3 regions of the Brevibacillus sp. genome follow, and region 1 is predicted to be linked to each of the others. Evidence: riboswitches for the same ligand, from Rfam matches in the RefSeq annotation. Region 1 holds a riboswitch; each other region holds the start of a gene.
What was found. A riboswitch is a leader RNA that binds a small molecule or an ion and turns the genes downstream of it on or off. The one in region 1 is predicted to bind lysine.
Positions count from the first base shown of each region.

Region 1 (6,607 bases):
ATCAAAACGACTTGTGGTTTTGGGAAAAGCTGGGCAGGCTTCCTTTCGTCTGGCTGGATAAAATAACGCCGAATTTCGTCAGGGATAAGCTGGGAACGGCAGTAGACGAGATGGCGGCATTTCTTGAAACGGGAGGGACGTATCTCGTTTCGGATGCGGCGATTTACAGCAAGTTCGCTCAGCGGCTTGAGCAGGAGCAATCCGGTTCGAGGCAGCCGCGAGCAGAAGAGGTCGCAGGAGCGCCGCTTGTGCTCATGGATGAAGTGGCTCTTAATCTGAAAGAGTCGCGGGCGACTTTTGCCACGGTGCAAGGTGCGACGACGGGGATCGGCGGAATTTTTACATTGGCTATCGACATTCCGTTGCTTTTGGGCACTTCGTTGAAAGTGTTGCAAGAAATGGCCCTCTGCTACGGATATCGGCCAGAAGAAAAGCGAGAGCGCCTGTTCGTGGTCAAGTGTCTTCAATTTGCTTCCTCGGATATTGTCGGGAAAAAAGCGATTTTGGCTGAGCTTTCCCGGTTTGACGAGCCAGCTGCGCAGAAAGACGTCATCGCGCAATTGCAAGGCTGGCGGGAGGTCGTCGTGACGTACACCGAAAATTTCGGGTGGAAAAAGCTGTTTCAGCTGGTACCGATTGCGGGTATTTTGTTCGGAGCGTACTTGAATCGTTCAACCGTACAGGATGTCGCCGAAGCGGGGAGAATGCTTTACCGCAAGCGGCGAATCCTGGAGCGATTGCGGGCACAAGAAACAGCGCAGCGTGATTAAGCCAGGTCTTCGGCTGTCAGCGCGAAAATCAGATGATCTTCCCACACGCCGTTGATCTGCAAGTAGTGCAAGGACAACCCTTCCTTGCGAAAACCGTTTTTCTCCAAAACGCGAATAGAGGCCGTATTGCGAGGCATGACAGCGGCTTGCACGCGGTGCAAACCGGCTTCTTGAAAGGCGAAAGCGAGAGCGAGCCTGACGGCGGCTGTCGTGTAGCCTTTTTGGTTGCAGCTTTGATCCATGAAGTAACCGATGGTCGCGTTTTGCCAGGCGCCGCGTACGACGTTTGACAGGGCAACACGGCCGATCATGTCGTCCGTTTCGCGCAGAAAGACGCCAAAAGCGTAGCCTGTGCCAGCGGCAAAGTCTTTTTCCGCCTGGGCGATTTGTTCCTGTTGGCCCGTGAGCGTCAAAAAGGAAGACGACCGAATCGGTTCAAAAGGTTGCAAAAAAGCATGATTACGCAGCCGAAGCTCAAGAAGCTCGGCTGCGTCGTCCATGCCCAGAGGTCGCAGATAGACCGTTTCTGTATGTAGCGTCATGATATCAATCCTCCCTGGAAAAAGTCGGATCGACATTGTACCATGACTTGATTTAAGTGGAAAGGCTTTTTCTTTTCAGCGGCCTTCTGGTCTTAGCCCAGCAATTCGGAGAAAGAAACGCCAAACGCCTTGCAGGTTTCCACTTCTTTCGCTGTAGGGGACAGCTCGATTTTCAAGCCTTCAAGTGGTGTTTCCGCACCGCGCTCGCTCGCCTTTTTCAAGAGAGTATCTACGGCAGCGCCAACGTGCTCGTAAGCGGAATCGCAGGAACCGAATGCGACTACTTTTTTGCCAGTCAGATCGATGTCGTCCATCTCTTCGTAGAAGTCCAGGCACTCGTCCGGAAGATCGCCGTCGCCCCAAGTGTAAGCGCCGAGCAGGATGCCATCGTAGTCCTCAAGCTCCTTGGCTGTTGCGTCCATCACTTCTTTTATCTCCAGCTCTTTTCCTGTGGATCGAATACCCTCAGCAATCGCTTCAGCAATCTCTTGTGTGTTTCCAGTCATGCTTGCGTAAACCATCAAAATGCGGCTCATAAGGTTGAAACCCTCCAAATAAGATAATGAAAATCATTCTCACAAAAATAAGATAATGAAAATGATTCTCGTTGTCAACGATTTTTTTTCTTTCTATAAAGCTGTTGCCACATGGGAATGATTTTGGTAGAGTTAAATGAAATTATAATATTGGAAGTCTAAATAGAGGTGCGCCGAAGAATAGTACATCTTTTCGTCATCTGCCGGGGGGCGGGAAAAGGAGGAAAGGCTAAAGCGCCGAAGCGGTTGTTGTTCCCCTCGAACAGCAGCGGCTGGGGTGGCTCATGAACAATGAACATCCTGTCACAAAAGACGATTGTCTTCTTGTGGAGCGCTATTTACGATTTGCTTGGGCAGTTTGGAAAGCAATGAGATAGCGAATGCACTCATTGCTTTTTTTAGTCAATTTAAACAAGGCAAGGTTTTGATCAAAAAGGAGGATTTACCTGTGAACATGATGGATGCAAATGAAATTATCGCGTTTATTCAAAAAAGCGAAAAGAAAACACCTGTGAAAGTATACGTGAAAGGCAATCTGGAGGGCATTGACTTCGGTGCCAGCGCAAAAACGTTCATCACTGGCTCTACTGGCGTCGTCTTTGGCGAGTGGAAAGAGATCGAGCCTGTTTTGGCTGCAAACGCCGACAAAATCGAGGACTACGTGGTAGAAAGCGACCGCCGCAATTCCGCGATTCCATTGCTCGATACAAAAGGCATCCAGGCTCGCATCGAGCCGGGCGCGATCATCCGTGACCAGGTTACCATCGGAAACAACGCGGTGATCATGATGGGAGCTTCGATCAATATTGGCGCGGTAATTGGCGAAGGCACGATGATCGACATGAACGTGGTTGTAGGTGGACGCGGTACAATCGGGAAAAATTGCCACATCGGCGCTGGTTCTGTCATTGCAGGCGTTATTGAGCCGCCTTCCGCACAGCCGGTTGTTGTCGAAGACGATGTCGTGATCGGTGCCAATGCGGTTATCCTCGAAGGCGTTCGCGTAGGAAAAGGCGCGGTCGTAGCAGCAGGCGCGGTCGTGATTGAGGATGTGCCGCCATACGTGGTTGTTGCGGGCACACCTGCTCGTGTCATCAAACAAATCGACGACAAAACTCGCTCCAAGACGGAGATCAAGCAGGAGCTACGTCAGCTGTAGGGGAGAGAGCTCACATGGACTGGCGTACGCTCGACGAACAATACATCGTCTCTTCTTATAAACGTTTGCCTATCGCGATCGCCAAAGGGGAAGGAAACTACCTGTACGATACAGCGGGCAACAAGTATTTGGACCTGTTTACGGGCCTGGCAGTCAATGTGCTGGGCCACTCCCACCCGCGGATTGTTCAGGCGCTGCGCGATCAGGGAGAACGTTTCCTGCACATTTCCAACGTATTTTTGAACCAGCCGGCGATCCTGTTGGCCAAGCGGCTGGTCGAGCAGACGATCCCGGGAAAAGTGTTCTTCACCAATTCCGGCGCAGAGGCGACCGAGTCCGCGATCAAAATGATTCACAAATGGACGAAGACCGACGGAGCGGGACGCGAAGGGATCGTCGTCTTGCGCAACAGTTTTCACGGCAGGACGCTGGGCGCCGTTCGGCTGACCAGGCAAGCGCACGTCTATCAAGATTTTCCGCAGCCGGATTTTCCCGTGTACGAGCTTGATCCGGAGGACACAGCCGGATTGCGCGCCATCTGTCGCGAGGCAAAGCCAGCAGCCGTCCTGATGGAGCCTGTTCTTGGCTCCGGGGGTGTCGTGCCTTTGTCTGTAGACTTTTTGCGCGAGGTGGCGACCATTTGCCAAGAGGAAGGCATGCTGTTTGCCATGGATGAAATCCAGACAGGCATGGGACGGACGGGAAAACTGTTTGCCTACGAGCACGCAGGCGTGACGCCAGATTTGATCCTGTTTGCCAAAGGAGTAGGCGGCGGACTTCCGCTCGGTGGCGTCATTGCCGGGACGAAGCTGATGAACCAGTTCAAGCCGGGAGATCACGGCACGACTTTTGCGCCGTCTCCGCTTTCGGCTGCTTTGGGCAATGTCGTGCTGGACGAACTGCTCGATCCCGCATTTGCAGCGAGCGTAGACGAAGTGATTGCCTACCTGTGGGCTGGACTGGAAGCACTGCGTGAGCGCCTCCCGGAACAGCTTCAGGCGCTGCGCGGCAAAGGCATGATGGTGGGAATCCCGCTCAGTGCTGCTCCCGAAGAGGTCAGCCGCTTGCAGCAAGCCATGCTGGATCGGGGAGTTCTCGTGGATGTGACGCAAAAAACGATTGTTCGCTTGCTGCCGCCGCTCACTTTGACCAAGGAAGACGTAGACCGTTTCCTGGAAAGCTTTGCAGCGGAACTGGCTGAGCTTCAAGGGGCAAAAGGGGAGGCGTAAGCGATGACGACATCTTTGTTTACCCAAATTCGCCGCGATCTGCACCAAATTCCCGAGCCGGGCTTTCAAGAGGTAAAAACGCAAAAGTATTTGCTCGATTACCTGGAGAAGCTTCCGCAAGATCGGCTGGAGATCAAGACATGGCGCACCGGGATTTTGGTCAAGGTTGCCGGAACCAATCCGAAGCGGACGATTGCCTGGCGGACTGACATGGACGGCTTGCCGATTGCAGAGGAGACGTCCTATCCGTTTCGCTCGTTGCATGAAGGGTATATGCATGCGTGCGGACACGACATGCACATGGCGATTGCTCTCGGGCTGCTGACGCATTTTGTGCAGCAGCCGATCGCAGATCACCTGCTGTTCCTGTTTCAGCCGGCGGAAGAAGGGCCAGGCGGCGCCCTGCCGATGATGGAGAGCGAAGAGTTTGCGCTCTGGCGGCCCGACTGCATTTTTGCCCTGCACATCGCTCCCGAGTATCCTGTGGGCCATATTGCTACAAAGCCGGGCATTTTGTTTGCGAACACGTCCGAATTGTACATCGATTTGGTCGGAAAAGGCGGACATGCGGCGTTCCCGCACAAAGCAAATGACATGGTAGTTGCCGGGAGCCATCTGGTGACGCAGCTACAGTCGATCATTTCGCGCAACATCGACCCGCTCGATTCCGCTGTCGTGACCATCGGCAAGCTGGAGGGCGGAACCAAGCAGAACATCATCGCCGAGAAGGCGCGGCTGGAAGGGACGATTCGCACGTTCTCGACAGAGTCCATGGCTCTGGTCAAAGCGAGGATTGAATCGCTAGTAAAAGGGATCGAGGCCGGTTTCGACTGTACAGCATCCATTGACTACGGCGTGGGCTACTGCCAGGTGTACAACGAAGAAAAGCTCACGACAGCGTTCATGGACTGGGTTCGCGAGCATGGGGAGGATGTGACGCTGATCGCCTGCAAGGAAGCGATGACCGGAGAAGACTTCGGCTACTTCCTGCAAGAGATTCCCGGCTTTTTGTTCTGGCTGGGCGTTCATACCCCCTACGGCTTGCATCATGCCAAAATCGAGCCGAGCGAGGAAGCGATCGAAGTCGCGATTCGTCTCGTCTCCCGGTATTTTACCTGGCTTTCGCAGCAAGACTAGCGTGCGACGGCAAAAGAAGAGCGGCTGTGCTGGCCGTTCTTTTTTTATCGGCCAATACCAATAGTGTGCGGACGGCCATATGCCCGCATTGTCAAGAGTCCGGAGTGGTTATTCACAAAATGGTGAACAAGTCTTTCTTCCTGTGCGGCCGTTGCTTGTGGATTCTGTGGATATTGTTGAAAAAACTTGTCTTTGCACCACAACTATTTGCCGTTTTTCACGTATAAACTAGAGAGAAGAAATTCCGGAAGAACAAGCGCTGCCGCGCACACATACAGGAGGATTATGACATGAAAAAAGCATGGTTATCGGCCTTGTTGGCGCTGACTGTAGCGGGAGTCGGGACTACCGCTGCTTTGGGAGAAGGTGCGTTGCGCGTATTTGTCGGCTCAGAAACGATTGCGAGTGACATGCCGGCTTCCAAAGCTGATTCGGTTGAATCGTTGGTCAATAAGCTTGGCGGATTCGTCGATTACGATCAGAAAACAGGAAAGCTGCAAGTAGTCAAGCCCAATGTAAACATCATTGTCCTGGAAGGGATTCAGCAGACACGCAACAAAACAATCGTGTTCAGCAACCCGATCAAAGGCTACAGTGACAAAAATGTTCCGCGCACCTTCAACGTCTTTGTCGAAGTGGACGAAGCTCCCGTCGCCAAAGACTTGCGTATACAACTGGTTCTGATCGGACCGGATGGCAAAGAAGTAAGCAGAGGAAAAGAGCTGAAGTATTCGACGCAAAACGCGAACAGCTTCTATTTCGCCGAGCCGTTTGTTTCGACCAAGCTGGAGGACTACGGCAATTACAAGGTGCAAGTCCAAATGAAGTCGGAGAAGTTCCCTACGTATGTCGTAGTAGGCGAAAACACTTTTACGGTAGGGCGATAAATTAAATGGCTTGGAAACGTTCCCACTTGGCTTGGTCACATGGTATAATAGACTGAATAAACCAATATACATGTTGAAAGCAAGTACATGAAAGAAAGGAACGATGGGAGCAGATGGAGACAAATCCCCCGCGATCGTCCACGGATGTAGAAGGCCCGAGTATACACATTGCCTGGAAAGATGAGCATTCGATTCAGGCAGAGTGGAGTATGACGAAGGAGTTCGAGCAGGAAGTGGAGAAGAAATTTGCGATACCTTTTGCCGAACTGCCGTTTGTCCTGCGCCTTTTTGACGTGACTGAGCGCAAAGAGATCCGTAACGATGGCACAGACCTTTACACTGATTTT
Region 1 is NZ_DOTK01000005.1:26,658-33,264, reverse strand. Features, by position in the region: gene DEP07_RS00855 (EcsC family protein) at 1-770, shown strand, start outside; gene DEP07_RS00850 (GNAT family N-acetyltransferase) at 767-1,312, opposite strand; gene DEP07_RS00845 (flavodoxin) at 1,405-1,848, opposite strand; lysine riboswitch at 2,004-2,193, shown strand; gene dapD (2,3,4,5-tetrahydropyridine-2,6-dicarboxylate N-acetyltransferase) at 2,297-3,007, shown strand; gene DEP07_RS00835 (aspartate aminotransferase family protein) at 3,022-4,236, shown strand; gene DEP07_RS00830 (N-acetyldiaminopimelate deacetylase) at 4,240-5,373, shown strand; gene DEP07_RS00825 (hypothetical protein) at 5,664-6,260, shown strand; gene DEP07_RS00820 (DUF4912 domain-containing protein) at 6,374-6,607, shown strand, end outside.

Region 2 (6,607 bases), on a different contig from region 1:
GGAGCAGCCCGTCATGAAAAAGCGATAGCAGATGAAAGAACGAGGGAGGGAGCAGCCATGAACCGTTCGTTGAAAGATAAGCTGGCTGTGCTGCCAGAAAAACCCGGCTGCTACCTGATGAAAAATGCAAGCGGGGAAATTATTTACGTCGGAAAGGCTAAAGTGCTGAAAAACCGCGTACGCTCCTACTTTACGGGTAGCCATAACGGGAAGACGCAGCTTTTGGTCAGCGAGATCGTCGATTTTGAGTACATTGTGGTAGCCTCGGCGATTGAGGCGCTGCTGTTAGAGTGCAACCTGATCAAAAAGCATGACCCCCGCTACAACGTCATGCTGCGCGATGACAAGACGTATCCGTACATCAAAATCACGAATGAAGAACAGCCTCGTCTGGAGATTACTCGCAAGGTGCTGAAGGACAAAGCCAAATATTTTGGCCCGTATCCAAACGCTGGCGATGCTTCCGAGGTGAAGAAGCTGCTGGACCGGCTCTATCCTTTGCGCAAATGCCGCAACATGCCCAAACAGGTTTGCTTGTACTACCATTTGGGCCAATGTCTTGCTCCTTGTGTGTACGAGGTTTCGGCAGAGGAAAACCAGCGACTGGTTGACGAGATTAGCCGATTCCTCGACGGCGGTCATGATCAGATGAAGCAGAGCCTGACCGAGAAAATGCTACAGGCGGCAGAAGCGATGGAGTTCGAGCGGGCCAAGGAACTGCGGGATCAGATCAAGAGCATTGAAGCGGTGATGGAAAAGCAGAAGATCACGTTTACCGACACGGTAGACCGCGACATTATCGGCTTTGCGGTAGAAAAGGGCTGGATGTGCATTCAAATTTTTTACATGCGCCAGGGCAAAATGATCGAGCGGCAGACGACCTCTTTTCCATACTATGGCGGCGAAAGCGAAGACTTCATGTCGTACGTCACCCAGTTTTACTACGACAAGCAAAACGCGCTGCCAAAAGAAATTTTGCTGCCGGAGGAAAGCGAGCCGGAGCTGCTTAGCGAATGGCTCGGGGTCAAAGTATTGACACCGAAGCGGAGCAAAAAGCGCGAGCTGGTCGAGATGGCCTGTGAAAACGCGCGCATTGCCCTCCAGGAGAAGTTCGCGCTGATGTCCAAAGATGATGCGAGGACGATTCAGGCTGTGCACAATTTGGGGCACGTGCTGGGGATTGGCGTTCCCCACCGGATCGAGGCGTTCGACAACTCCAACATTCAAGGAACAGAGCCGGTGTCTGCGATGATCGTGTTTACAGACGGTCGTCCGGACAAAAAGGAGTACCGCAAGTTCAAGATCAAGACGGTCGAAGGCCCCGACGATTACGGGTCCATGCGCGAAGTTGTCCGCAGACGCTATTCGCGGTTGCTGAAGGAAAACCAGCCATTGCCGGACTTGATCGTCATCGACGGAGGCAAAGGCCAAATCAGCGCTGCCATGGACGTCCTGGAGAACGAATTGGGGCTGTACATTCCGGTTTGCGGCTTGGCGAAGGATGAAAAGCACAAAACGGCGCAGTTGATGTACGGCGATCCGCCAGAACCCGTGAATCTGAAGCGGGACAGCTATGAGTTTTATTTGCTGCAACGCATTCAGGACGAGGTTCACCGTTTTGCGATCACGTTCCACAGACAGTCACGGACGAAAACGATGCTCTCCTCCCAACTGGATGAAATTCCGGGCATCGGCGAGAAGCGGCGCAAGCTGTTGTTTACCCATTTTGGCTCGCTGAAAAAAATGCGCGAAGCGACTGTGGAGGATTTCCGGGAACTGGGGATCGGCGACAAGCTGGCCCGAGAGATCATCACTCATTTGCGCAAGCTGGAATCGTAACGGTTTTGCAAAAAGCGATTGAACCGCTCGGATTCCCATGATATAATGCGTTTCAAACAGAATAGTTAGCCTCACTTCCATTTATGGAGTGAGGTAGAGGCGCGAAAACCATGAGTACCACCCTGAGATCGGGTATCTGTGAAGGGAACGGGAAAGGGGGATTCGCCGAAGTGTGGAGAAAAACCCGTTTGTCTCCATGCTGGGTCTGCATTGAACAAGTGCAGGACTGTCATCTGGCTCTTGACCGGCGCCAGATGGAGAGCTATCTCACGGTGTGTCGATGTGAGCGGTGACAGGGATTTGCCTTGTCATGTGCTGCCATGGACCGCGTGTAATTGGGAGGGAGGAACCGGTATGTCGAAACAGTAGGCAGCGGCAGGTACTTATTCCTTGTCGGTGCCTTTTTTATACAGACTTTTTCCAGTAAAAATAGAGAGATTCATAAAACGGCAGCAAAAGATACATTCTACAATCATTGGATATGAGAAAAGGGAGAGAAGCCGCATGGGGTTGATCGTGCAGAAATACGGAGGCACCTCTGTAGGGACCATTGAGCGAATTTTACGAGTTGCAGATCGAATTGCCAGTTACAAAGAAGAAGGGCACGATGTGGTGGTCGTCGTATCTGCGATGGGCAAATCTACAGACGTATTGGTAGATATGGCCAAACAGATCAGCGCCTACCCGTCCGAGCGAGAGCTGGATATGTTGCTGACCACGGGGGAGCAAGTATCTATCGCCTTGCTTGCAATGGCCTTGCACACGAAAGGCTACGATGCGATTTCTTTGACAGGCTGGCAGGCTGGAATCACGACGGAAGCGATTCATGGCCGGGCGCGAATCAAACAAATTGATTCTGAGCGCATCCAGGCAGAAATAAGCCGCGGACGTGTTGTGATCGTAGCAGGTTTTCAAGGTCTCAGCGACGAAGGAGAAATTACGACGCTCGGCCGGGGTGGTTCGGATACATCGGCAGTTACGCTGGCCGCCAGCTTGAATGCAGACAAATGCGAGATTTTCACGGATGTGTCCGGTGTGTACACAGCCGATCCGCGGATGGTGCCAGCGGCAAGCAAGCTGGACACGATCTCGTACGACGAGATGCTTGAACTCGCGAATCTCGGAGCGGGAGTTCTTCACCCGCGCTCGGTGGAGGCCGCGAAGAAATACAAAGTACGGCTGGTCGTCCGCTCCAGCTTTACTGCCGAAGAAGGTACGTACGTTGAGGAGGTTGCCAACATGGAAACAGGAAGAGTAGTAAGTGGAGTCGCGCATGACGAGGATGTAGCAAAAGTCACGGTTGTCGGTATGCCTGCGAAGGTTGGGACTCTTTCCCGCCTGTTCAATACGCTGGCGGACAATCAGGTGAACGTCGACATCATTATTCAAAGCTCCTATGACGCAGCAGTGACGAATATTTCCTTCACGGTTGCTGCGGATGACTTGAAAAAGGCATTGGACACGTTGGAAAACCACAAAGCAGAGCTTGGCTTCGAAAAAGTCGATTACGAGCAAAACCTGACCAAAGTGTCCATCGTAGGCTCCGGCATGGTCAACAATCCGGGAGTGGCTGCCGAGATGTTCCGCGTTTTGGCAGAAAAAGAAATTTCTATTAAAATGGTTTCAACTTCAGACATCAAAGTTTCTTGCGTCATTCCTGCCGGGCAGACTGAGCTTGCTGTCCGCAGCCTGCACTCGGCATACGGGCTCGATGTGGAAGAGACAGCAGTGGTGCACGGAATCTAGGCAGCGAATGCTCCCTCGCCTGTAGGCAGAGGGGGCATCTTTTTGACCTGACAAGACACGCCAGTCCTGACAATTATTGCGCTGCCAATGGTTGGCATGAAGGATCACTTTGGAGTATGGGCGCGTATCATGATCGTAGAACTACTCTCGACCTCCAGCCGGGCAAAGGTGTCTTTTCCTTTCCATTGCTCAATGCTGCCAGCAATGATGCCTGCTTCGAGCGACAGGGAGCGGCTGAGGCGTTCCGGTGTTTGGTAGTTGTGGATCGTATGGGTGAGTTTGTAGACGATGGTTTCGGCAGACTCTTCCAAAAGATCAAGCTGTCCCAATCCGAGGCGAATAAAAGGCATAATCGGACCTGTGGAAGACTGGATGGGGATTTTTCGCCCGAGGTCTTTTCCCAGCCAGTACAAAATTGGACTCTCGCTGTCTCCGAGCAGGCTGTTCGTCAATGTCTCGCGTAGCAGATGGTAGCCGAGGTAGGGCATGTTCATTCTTTCCGCTACGGGAATCGTTTGCGGCGGCAACAGTGCTGCCAGCTGATCGGTTTGGTTCATGGCGCTTCCCTCCTGTTTGTAAGAGAGTATGAGAGAAGCCCGGACTCTATGACCGATTCATAGAAAAAATAGTGAAATTGAACAAAGTTATTCTATCAATGTATTTAGTCTATTGATTGTCTTGACGCTCTCTGTCGACAAGAGTACAATTGGATTTGGTCAAAGTTTTGCCCAACTTTTTTTCGTATTTTGACACATTCCGACAAAGTTAGGCGTGAGAGGTTCTAACGGCTTTTTGGCATGTCTAATAGGGTAGGCAATGGGTTAGGATATGGGAGAAAGGTCCATAAAAGAGCGCTACATACACTGAAAGGGGGACCATTGTATGGCGAAAGGCCATAGCTTTCTCAGTCACAAGCTGCACTCACTTCTTGGTTTGTTTCCGATCGGGCTCTTCCTGCTGTTTCACTTGACAGCCAACTATCAAGCGACCCACGGAGCAGAAGCGTTCAACCAGACTGTTGGTCTGATTGAAAAAGTTCCACTTCTCTTGATCGTTGAATTCGTTTTCATCTACATCCCGATCCTGTTCCACGCTATTTACGGTCTCTACATCGCATTCCAGGCAAAACAAAACGTGGGGAACTTCAGTTACTTCAGAAACCAAATGTTTCTGTGGCAACGCCTGACAGGAGTCATTACCCTCATTTTCATTGTTTGGCATGTGTGGTCGACACGTATCCCGAAAGCGATGGGTGTAACCGTAAATTTTGACATGATGGCTGACATTCTTAGCAGCCCAGCAATGATCGTATTCTACACAATTGGGATTATCAGTACGGTTTTCCACTTCTCCAACGGAATCTGGTCGTTCCTGGTTCACTGGGGAATTACAGTTGGACCACGTTCCCAACGAATTGCAACATACTTCACTATGGTCGTATTCGTAGTTGTAACCTTCATCGGATTGCGTGCGATGTCGGCTTTCATTCTGTAGGGATAGGGGGACTCAATCATGGCAAAAGGTAAACTGATCATTGTCGGTGGTGGTTTGGCCGGCTTGATGGCTACCATCAAAGCAGCAGAAAAAGGCGTTCCCGTCCAGCTGTTCTCCCTGGTTCCGGTAAAACGTTCCCACTCTGTATGTGCACAGGGCGGTATCAACGGCGCGGTAAATACCAAAGGGGAAGGCGACTCCACTTGGGAGCACTTTGACGATACAGTATACGGCGGAGACTTCTTGGCAAACCAACCGCCTGTAAAAGCAATGTGTGATGCAGCACCTGGAATTATTTACATGCTTGACCGTATGGGCGTTATGTTCAACCGTACAGCAGAAGGTCTTCTGGACTTCCGTCGTTTCGGAGGAACCAAGCACCACCGTACTGCGTTTGCAGGCGCGACTACCGGTCAACAATTGCTGTACGCTTTGGACGAGCAAGTACGCCGTTATGAAGCAGAAGGTCTTGTAACCAAGTACGAATATTGGGATTTCCTCGGAGCCGTTTTGGACGATACAGGAACCTGTCGCGGGATTACCGCGCAAAATATGCGTTCCGGTGAAATTCAATCCTTCCGTGCAGATGCTGTCATTCTGGCAACAGGCGGACCTGGTATCATCTTTGGTAAATCGACCAACTCGATCATCAACACGGGTACAGCAGCGTCTGCGGCTTACCAGCAAGGCGTTATCTACTCCAATGGTGAGATGATCCAGATTCACCCGACAGCGATTCCTGGCGACGACAAACTGCGTCTGATGTCTGAATCTGCGCGCGGTGAAGGCGGACGTGTATGGACATACAGAGACGGTAAACCTTGGTACTTCCTGGAGGATAAATATCCTGCATACGGAAACCTGGTACCGCGCGATATCGCGACTCGCGAAATCTTCTCTGTCTGCGTAGACATGAAACTGGGTGTCAACGGCGAGAACATGGTATACCTCGACCTGTCCCACAAAGATCCAAAAGAGCTGGATGTAAAACTGGGCGGTATTATCGAGATTTACGAAAAATTCGTTGGGGATGACCCACGCAAAGTACCAATGAAGATTTTCCCTGCGGTTCACTACTCCATGGGCGGTATGTGGGTAGATTACAACCAGATGACCAACATTCCTGGTCTGTTTGCAGCGGGTGAGTGCGATTACTCCCAGCACGGCGCAAACCGTTTGGGTGCAAACTCCCTGTTGTCCGCGATCTACGGCGGTATGGTTGCCGGTCCGAAAGCTATCGAGTACATCAAAGGCTTGAACCAATCTTCGGACGACCTGTCTTCTACTCTCTTTGACAGCTACACAAGCAAAGAGCAGGCGAAATACGACGGCATCCTGAAAATGGACGGAACAGAAAATGCTTACCTGATCCACAAAGAGCTTGGCGAGTGGATGACAGACAACGTAACGGTAGTTCGCTACAACGACCGTCTGGAAAAAACAGATGCCAAGATTCAAGAGTTGATGGAGCGTTACAAAAAAATCAACATCAACGATACAAACAAATGGAGCAACTCCGGTGCTTCCT
Region 2 is NZ_DOTK01000062.1:26,462-33,068, forward strand. Features, by position in the region: gene DEP07_RS18880 (DUF2164 domain-containing protein) at 1-28, shown strand, start outside; gene uvrC (excinuclease ABC subunit UvrC) at 58-1,839, shown strand; lysine riboswitch at 1,926-2,112, shown strand; gene DEP07_RS18890 (aspartate kinase) at 2,344-3,585, shown strand; gene DEP07_RS18895 (DUF2507 domain-containing protein) at 3,690-4,142, opposite strand; gene DEP07_RS18900 (succinate dehydrogenase cytochrome b558 subunit) at 4,468-5,079, shown strand; gene sdhA (succinate dehydrogenase flavoprotein subunit) at 5,098-6,607, shown strand, end outside.
Region 2: it holds a riboswitch for lysine, as region 1 does, so the genes downstream of both, DEP07_RS18890 (aspartate kinase) here and dapD (2,3,4,5-tetrahydropyridine-2,6-dicarboxylate N-acetyltransferase) in region 1, are expected to answer to the same signal.

Region 3 (6,607 bases), on a different contig from region 1:
GCGTACCTTCATCAGATTGCCGCACATTTTATCGTCGCACCAGCGCCGCACCCGGTTCCGGCTTTCATCGTAGAACACCCAGCAGCAGTCCTCGTTGTCGCAAATCTTGATCCGCTCCAGATGGGACGGAAGCAACAGCGTGGCAAAAGACCCGGCGATCCGCGCCATGACCAGTGGCCATCCTTCAATCGCGCTATGCCATTCCTGCGCATAAGTTGCTTCCTCTTCACTAGGCACGACGCGAACGTAAAACGGAGCTTTTGCCAGCGTCTCGTTCAGTTGCTCCAACTCCTCTTGCAGCAATGCCTCCCCGCTGACCACCTTTTCCAAAAGCATTCGCATATACTCGCGAAATTGCACAAGAACAGCGACGGTTTCCTCGTCAAGCGGCAGCGGTGCCTGCAATTGGTGCTCTTGCAAAAACCATTCCTGCCATTCCCGCTTTGCCAGGCGATTTTCCTTGCGGCCTGTCCCGCGCCAGTCACGCCAATCGCTGTTTAAAAAATCGATGCATAGCCATTGCACACTTCTCTTCCCCCATCTATTTTCGCTTCTTGTAGGTAACACCAACATATGGTAAGATCATCTTGTAACCACCAAAATTCATTTTGAGCGTTACAAACTTCTTCTTATTGCCATTATAGCGCTTCACCAATCTGTTTGACAGACGAGGAGGAAACACATGAATCGGATGGAATTGCTTGTTCATGAATGGGAGTGCACGTATGACAAAGAAGATTGGTATCCGCCGCTCAAGCACGCCCTGGATGGCGTGACCGTGGCCCAAGCCAGCTGGCGTCCCGAAGGAGAGGCAGCGAACACGATCTGGGAAAATCTCAGTCATCTGCTCTATTTCAAAGAGCGTTTGCTGCACCGTCTATCCGGTACGGATTTTCCTGGTACGGCTGAGACGAACGATGACACCTTCCAACCATCCGGAGCGCCAGACGACGAAGCAGCTTGGCAAGCGGCGGTGCAGCGCATGGAAGAAGTACATCGCGGCATTCATGAAAAGCTCCGCTCCCTTTCCGGCGATGCATTCGATCAGCCGCTGCCCACCATCTCCATCGGGCAAAGCGTGATGAGCATCATTTTGCACGACGCTTTTCATACGGGACAAATTGTGCAAATCCGCAAGCTGCAAGGCTCTTGGCCTGCGCGCAGGTCATTTTTGTAGCCCTTGCTCCCACTCTAGCAATATTTTGCAGCACAACTTTTTTCATTGATTAATAACGATCAATCTTATATAGTTGATAAATAAATCAACTTCATACATGTTATCCTCATCTTTCACGGTGAGGGTAGAGGTCGCGGCTTTTATGTCATCCTGTACGAGATTCAGAAGAAATCTATGACTCCAGGAAAGGGAAAAGCCGCCGAAGCTCATATCGCATCTCTGTGCGCGTGGGCTGGGGCTGTACCCGAAAGGGACAGAACTGTCACGTTTGCTTGCCGGGCAAACGTGGTGTGCTATCTTCAGTGAAGGCTTGGTGGGGATTGGATGATACCGCCCTATGCCGTTTTTGGCTATTGGCGGTTTTTTCGTTTCCGACCGACCTTCTCAAAATCTTCGAAAGGTCGTGCAAGCATCTTATGTCACAGAATCAACTGCAACGTGGTTTGAAAGCCCGCCACCTGACGATGATCGCCATCGGCGGCTCCATCGGTACGGGCTTGTTCCTGGCGAGTGGAGGCTCGATTCACGAAGCCGGACCAGGGGGCGCTTTGGTCGCCTACATCGCTATCAGTATCATGGTTTACTTTTTGATGACCAGTCTTGGGGAAATGGCCGCCTTCATGCCTGTATCCGGCTCCTTTTCCACCTACGCCACCAGATTCGTCGACCCGTCACTCGGCTTCGCGCTTGGCTGGAATTACTGGTACAACTGGGCAATTACGATTGCGGTCGAACTGTCAGCCGCAGCTCTCATTATGAAATACTGGTTCCCGGATACTCCCGCCATTTTGTGGAGTGCCTTGTTCCTCGTCCTTATGTTTGCTCTTAATCTGTTGTCTGTCAAAGGCTACGGCGAATCTGAATACTGGTTTGCCTTGATTAAAGTAGTCACCGTCGTCGTCTTTATCATCATTGGTATTTTGATGATCTTCGGCATTATGGGTGGCGAAGCAGTCGGCTTCCAAAACTTCACCAAAGGCGATGCACCGTTCAATGGCGGCTTCATGGCGCTTCTCGGCGTCTTCATGATTGCCGGGTTCTCGTTCCAGGGAACCGAGCTTGTAGGGGTGGCCGCTGGTGAGAGCGAAGACCCTGCGCGCAATATCCCGAAAGCGATCCGCCAGATTTTTTGGCGCATCTTGCTCTTCTACATTTTCGCAATCCTGATTATCGGGTTGCTCGTTCCTTACGACAATCCGAATCTGATCAGCGGTGATATTACCGATATTGCCATCAGCCCGTTCACGATCGTCTTTGAAAAAGCCGGCTTTGCCTTCGCCGCCTCTGTGATGAATGCGGTCATCCTCACCTCCGTGCTGTCTGCCGGGAACTCCGGCATGTACGCATCCACCCGCATGCTGTGGGTGCTGGCGAAGGAAGGAAAAGCGCCAAAATGGTTTGCCAAAGTCACTCGCAACGGCGTCCCGATCAATTCCTTGATCATGACGGCTGCCATCGGTGCGCTGGCGTTTCTGTCCTCCCTGTTTGGAGATGGCGAGGTGTACGTATGGCTTCTGAACGCATCCGGCATGTCCGGGTTTATCGCTTGGCTCGGCATTGCCATCAGCCATTACCGCTTCCGCAAAGCGTACCTGGCCCAAGGCCGCGACCTGCGTGAGCTGCCATACCGGGCGAAGCTGTTCCCGTTTGGCCCGATTTTCGCCTTTATCATTTGCTGCGTCGTCATTGTCGGCCAAAACTACTCGGCGTTTATCGGCGGCGAGATTGACTGGAACGGCGTGTTCGTCTCCTATGTTGGCTTGCCGCTGTTTTTGATCGTTTGGCTTGTCTACAAGTATACGAAAAAGAGCAAGCTTGTTCCGCTCCATAAAGTAGATTTCAGCATGGACGAAAAATAAATAGCTTTGCCAAACAAGTCATTGCAGGCTCCCTCACGTCGAGGGAGCTTTTTCTTTGTTTCATTTTATTTTTCCGATCAACTTTCTTATGATTACATATTGACGAATGTAGACTGGAAATATATACTGTTCATGAAAAATTGATAATGAGAATCGTTATCGACAAACTCTTTTCCTATTCCCAAGGAGGCCCCATAATGAAGTCCAGGTTATCGAAGCATCTCTACAGCACTACACTGGTTGCCGCGCTTCTTGCAGGCAATACTCATTTGGCTATGGCCGCTCCTGCAGTTGTTGCAGCCGCAGAACAACCCCAGACCGCTCCTCTGTCTCTCCACGGTGCGATCGAGCAGGCATTGAAAACCAGCATCGATCTTGAGCTGCTGCAAATAGATTACGATGTTACGGAATATGAAACGCTCTATACGCTGCGAGAAAAAGCGGCCATCCAGCTCGAAAACGTCAATACGCTCGATGATGCCAAGAAAAAATACGAAGACGCTGCCAAAGCGAGAAAAGACCTGGCGCTTAGCGAAGTCACTTTGAAAACCTCAAAAAACAATTTGCAGCTGCAAGTGCAAAAAGCGTATTTTGAAGTCTCTTCTCTGGAAGAAAAGATCAAGCTGCAAAAGCAAAGCATCCAACGCCAATACTGGTCGGAGAACGACGAAGCGAAAGAAAAGCTGTCCGCTCTGGAAACCAGCTACAAGCAGGCATTGGCCAAACTCAACGACCTGCTGAACGAAAAAAAGGACAAGTCCTGGCGCTTGGAAACCCGCGAGCTGTCCGCACCGCTAGTTGCCACTCTGGAAGAAGCCAAAGCGCAAGCCTACAAAAAGCGGCCTGACATGATGAAAGCTGTCGCCGAGAAAGATTTTGCCGAAGTCAAAGTTAACTACACGAAAGATTACACGCCCATCAGCACCTATAAAGGCAAAGTAGCCGTCAAGCAATTGCGCAAGTCCGACCTGGTGCTGGAACGACTGAAGCAAAAAGTCGATCAAGAAGTAGCCGACTCTTACGAAAAGGTCGCCGCGGCGAAAAAAGCATTGGCTGAGAGCGTCCTTGCCAAAAACGAGGCTGCCAAGCAATACCAGCAAGCTTTGTCGGATTACACGAGTCAAAAAGCAGCCTTGAAAGACTTGATCGAAAAAGAAGCAAGCCTGTTTGCAGCAGAAACCAAAGCATCTGAATCGCTCTATCAATACAACCTTGCTGTCAGCACATTGGATCAATCGATCGGTTTCTAATATTTCGCTTCACGTAATATTTTTTCGTCCTTTTCCCTTCTTTTTATCTGATGAATTAGGCAGCAAGCTCCAGACTGCCTTTTATATAGATCAGCGGCTCTCTCCTCTTTACTTTTGACCAAGCTCATAGCAAGAAAGGCGTCCGCTATCTGGATGCCTTTCTTGCTGCACTCTGCCTTTACACAAAATTTGTAAATTATTTAAACTCTTTGATTGATAAATGATGTTTTCTATCATTCCAACTCTCGATTTCGTATTGACGAACATCAGGTTGGAAATATATACTGTTCATGAAAATTGATAATGATTATCGTTTTCATTACTCATGAAATGAAGGAGGCTTTGTAAATGAAGTCCCGGTTGTCCAAACATCTTTACAGCACCACACTGGTCACTGCGCTTTTTGTCGGCAGCTCGCACCTGGCTCTGGCAGCCCCTCTCGCAGCGGCGGTGGAACAAACAGCAGTAGCTCCCCTCTCTCTCGATCACGCTGTTGAGCAAGCATTGAAAAACAGTGTTGACCTGGAACTGGCGAGACTCGATTACGAAACCACTCGCTATGAGTCTCTCCTGACCCTTCGAGACACAGCGGCAATCAAAAAGGATGACGTCAATTCGCTGAGTGAAGCTTCTGACAAGTACGGAGATGAAGCTGAAGCGAAAAAAGATTTGCTCGTCGGTGAAGCTTCCTTTGCCACCAAGCAAAACGCTCTGCGCCTCGATGTCCAAAAAGCATATTTTGAAGTTCGCGCCCTGGAAGAAAAAATCAAGGTGCAAAAGAAAAGCATCCAGCGCCAATACTGGGCCGATGACAATGACGCCAAAGACAAGCTGTCCGCTCTGGAAACCAGCTACAAGGAAGCATTGGCCAAGCTCAACAGCTTGCTGAATGAAAAACAGGACAAAGCGTGGTTGCTGCAAACGAGCGCACTGACCTCTGCCCCGCTGAATACAGTGGAAGAAGCTCTTGCTCTGGCCTACCAAAAGCGCCCTGACATGATCGAAGCCGAAGCGAAAAGAGAGTACGCCCAAATCAAAGCCGATTTTACGGCAGAATACTCCGCGGGAAGCACATATAAAGGAAGAATCGCGCGCAACGACCTGCGCAAAGAAGAGCTGCTGCTGCAAAGCCTCAAGCAAAAAGTGAGTCTGGAAGTCAGCGATTCCTACGAAAAAGCGACAGCTGCCAAAGCTGCACTGACAGCGAGCAACGCTGCCAAAGAAGAAGCTGCCAAACAATACGAACAAACTCTTTACGATTACGCCAACAATAAAAAAGGCTCTTTGAATGACCTGATCGACAAAGAAGCAGAATTATTCGAATCCGAAACCAAAGCTGCCGACGCTCTTTATCAATACAATCTGGCTGTAAGCGCCTTGAATCAATCTGTTGGTTTCTAAAACTTCGCAATACGAAATAATAATTTCATTTTTTCCTATACGACCATTCCCATTGTTGTAACAGGCTGCTCCTATCAACCAGCCGCCTTTTCTACCATATACATGCATACCATTTTCGGTCGCAGCCAATTGCGGCCACTCCCATACGAGCAAGGCTTCATTCAGAAGATGAAGCCTTGCTTTTCATATGGGGCAAGCTTTCTTTGGTGAAGCGAATCCATTCGCGCGTCGCATACGAGAGATAGGCGTTTTTGCGCCAAATCATCCCGAGGTGCCATCTGATCGTCGGATTGACCAGCGCAAGACTGTGAAAACGGCGCGGGTCCAGCTCCCGGCAGATCGTTTGGGGCAGCAAAGTAATCCCGACATTGGCTGCCACCATTTCCGAGAGAAAGTCCCACTGGGAGCTTTTGTACATGACCGCAGGGTGAAAGCCGACTCGCACGCACTCGTCAATAATCCGGTTGTGCAAGGAAAAGTCTTCGTGAAACAGCAAAAAGCGCTCCTGCGCAAGCTCGATCAGCGATACCTCCTGCTGCTCGGCCAATGGATGAGTCGGGTGAACCACGACGCGAATCTGCTCGTTGACGAACGAGTACGACTCAAAAAGCGCTTCATCTGTCGGCAGCAAAACGACACCGCTGTCCAGCATCCCCGATGCGACATCTGCCTCCACTTTTTTCGATCCGACTTCCAGCAGCTCCAACTCGATCCCCGGATACTGCTCGCAAAACTTCCCGATGACTTTTGGAAAAAAGCTCGCTCCTACCATCGGCGGCAGCCCGATGCGAATTTTTCCGCGCTTTAGCTCCATCAAATCTGCCAGCCTGATTTTCATATTCTCGAACGATTTCACCATGACTTCCGCCTGGGAGAACAAAACCCATCCCGCATCGGTCAACGTGATGCGCTTTCCGACC
Region 3 is NZ_DOTK01000033.1:5,442-12,048, forward strand. Features, by position in the region: gene DEP07_RS07885 (CGNR zinc finger domain-containing protein) at 1-525, opposite strand, end outside; gene DEP07_RS07890 (DinB family protein) at 683-1,177, shown strand; lysine riboswitch at 1,295-1,481, shown strand; gene DEP07_RS07895 (amino acid permease) at 1,594-3,036, shown strand; gene DEP07_RS07900 (TolC family protein) at 3,234-4,286, shown strand; gene DEP07_RS07905 (TolC family protein) at 4,635-5,687, shown strand; gene cidR (cidABC operon transcriptional activator CidR) at 5,845-6,607, opposite strand, start outside.
Region 3: it holds a riboswitch for lysine, as region 1 does, so the genes downstream of both, DEP07_RS07895 (amino acid permease) here and dapD (2,3,4,5-tetrahydropyridine-2,6-dicarboxylate N-acetyltransferase) in region 1, are expected to answer to the same signal.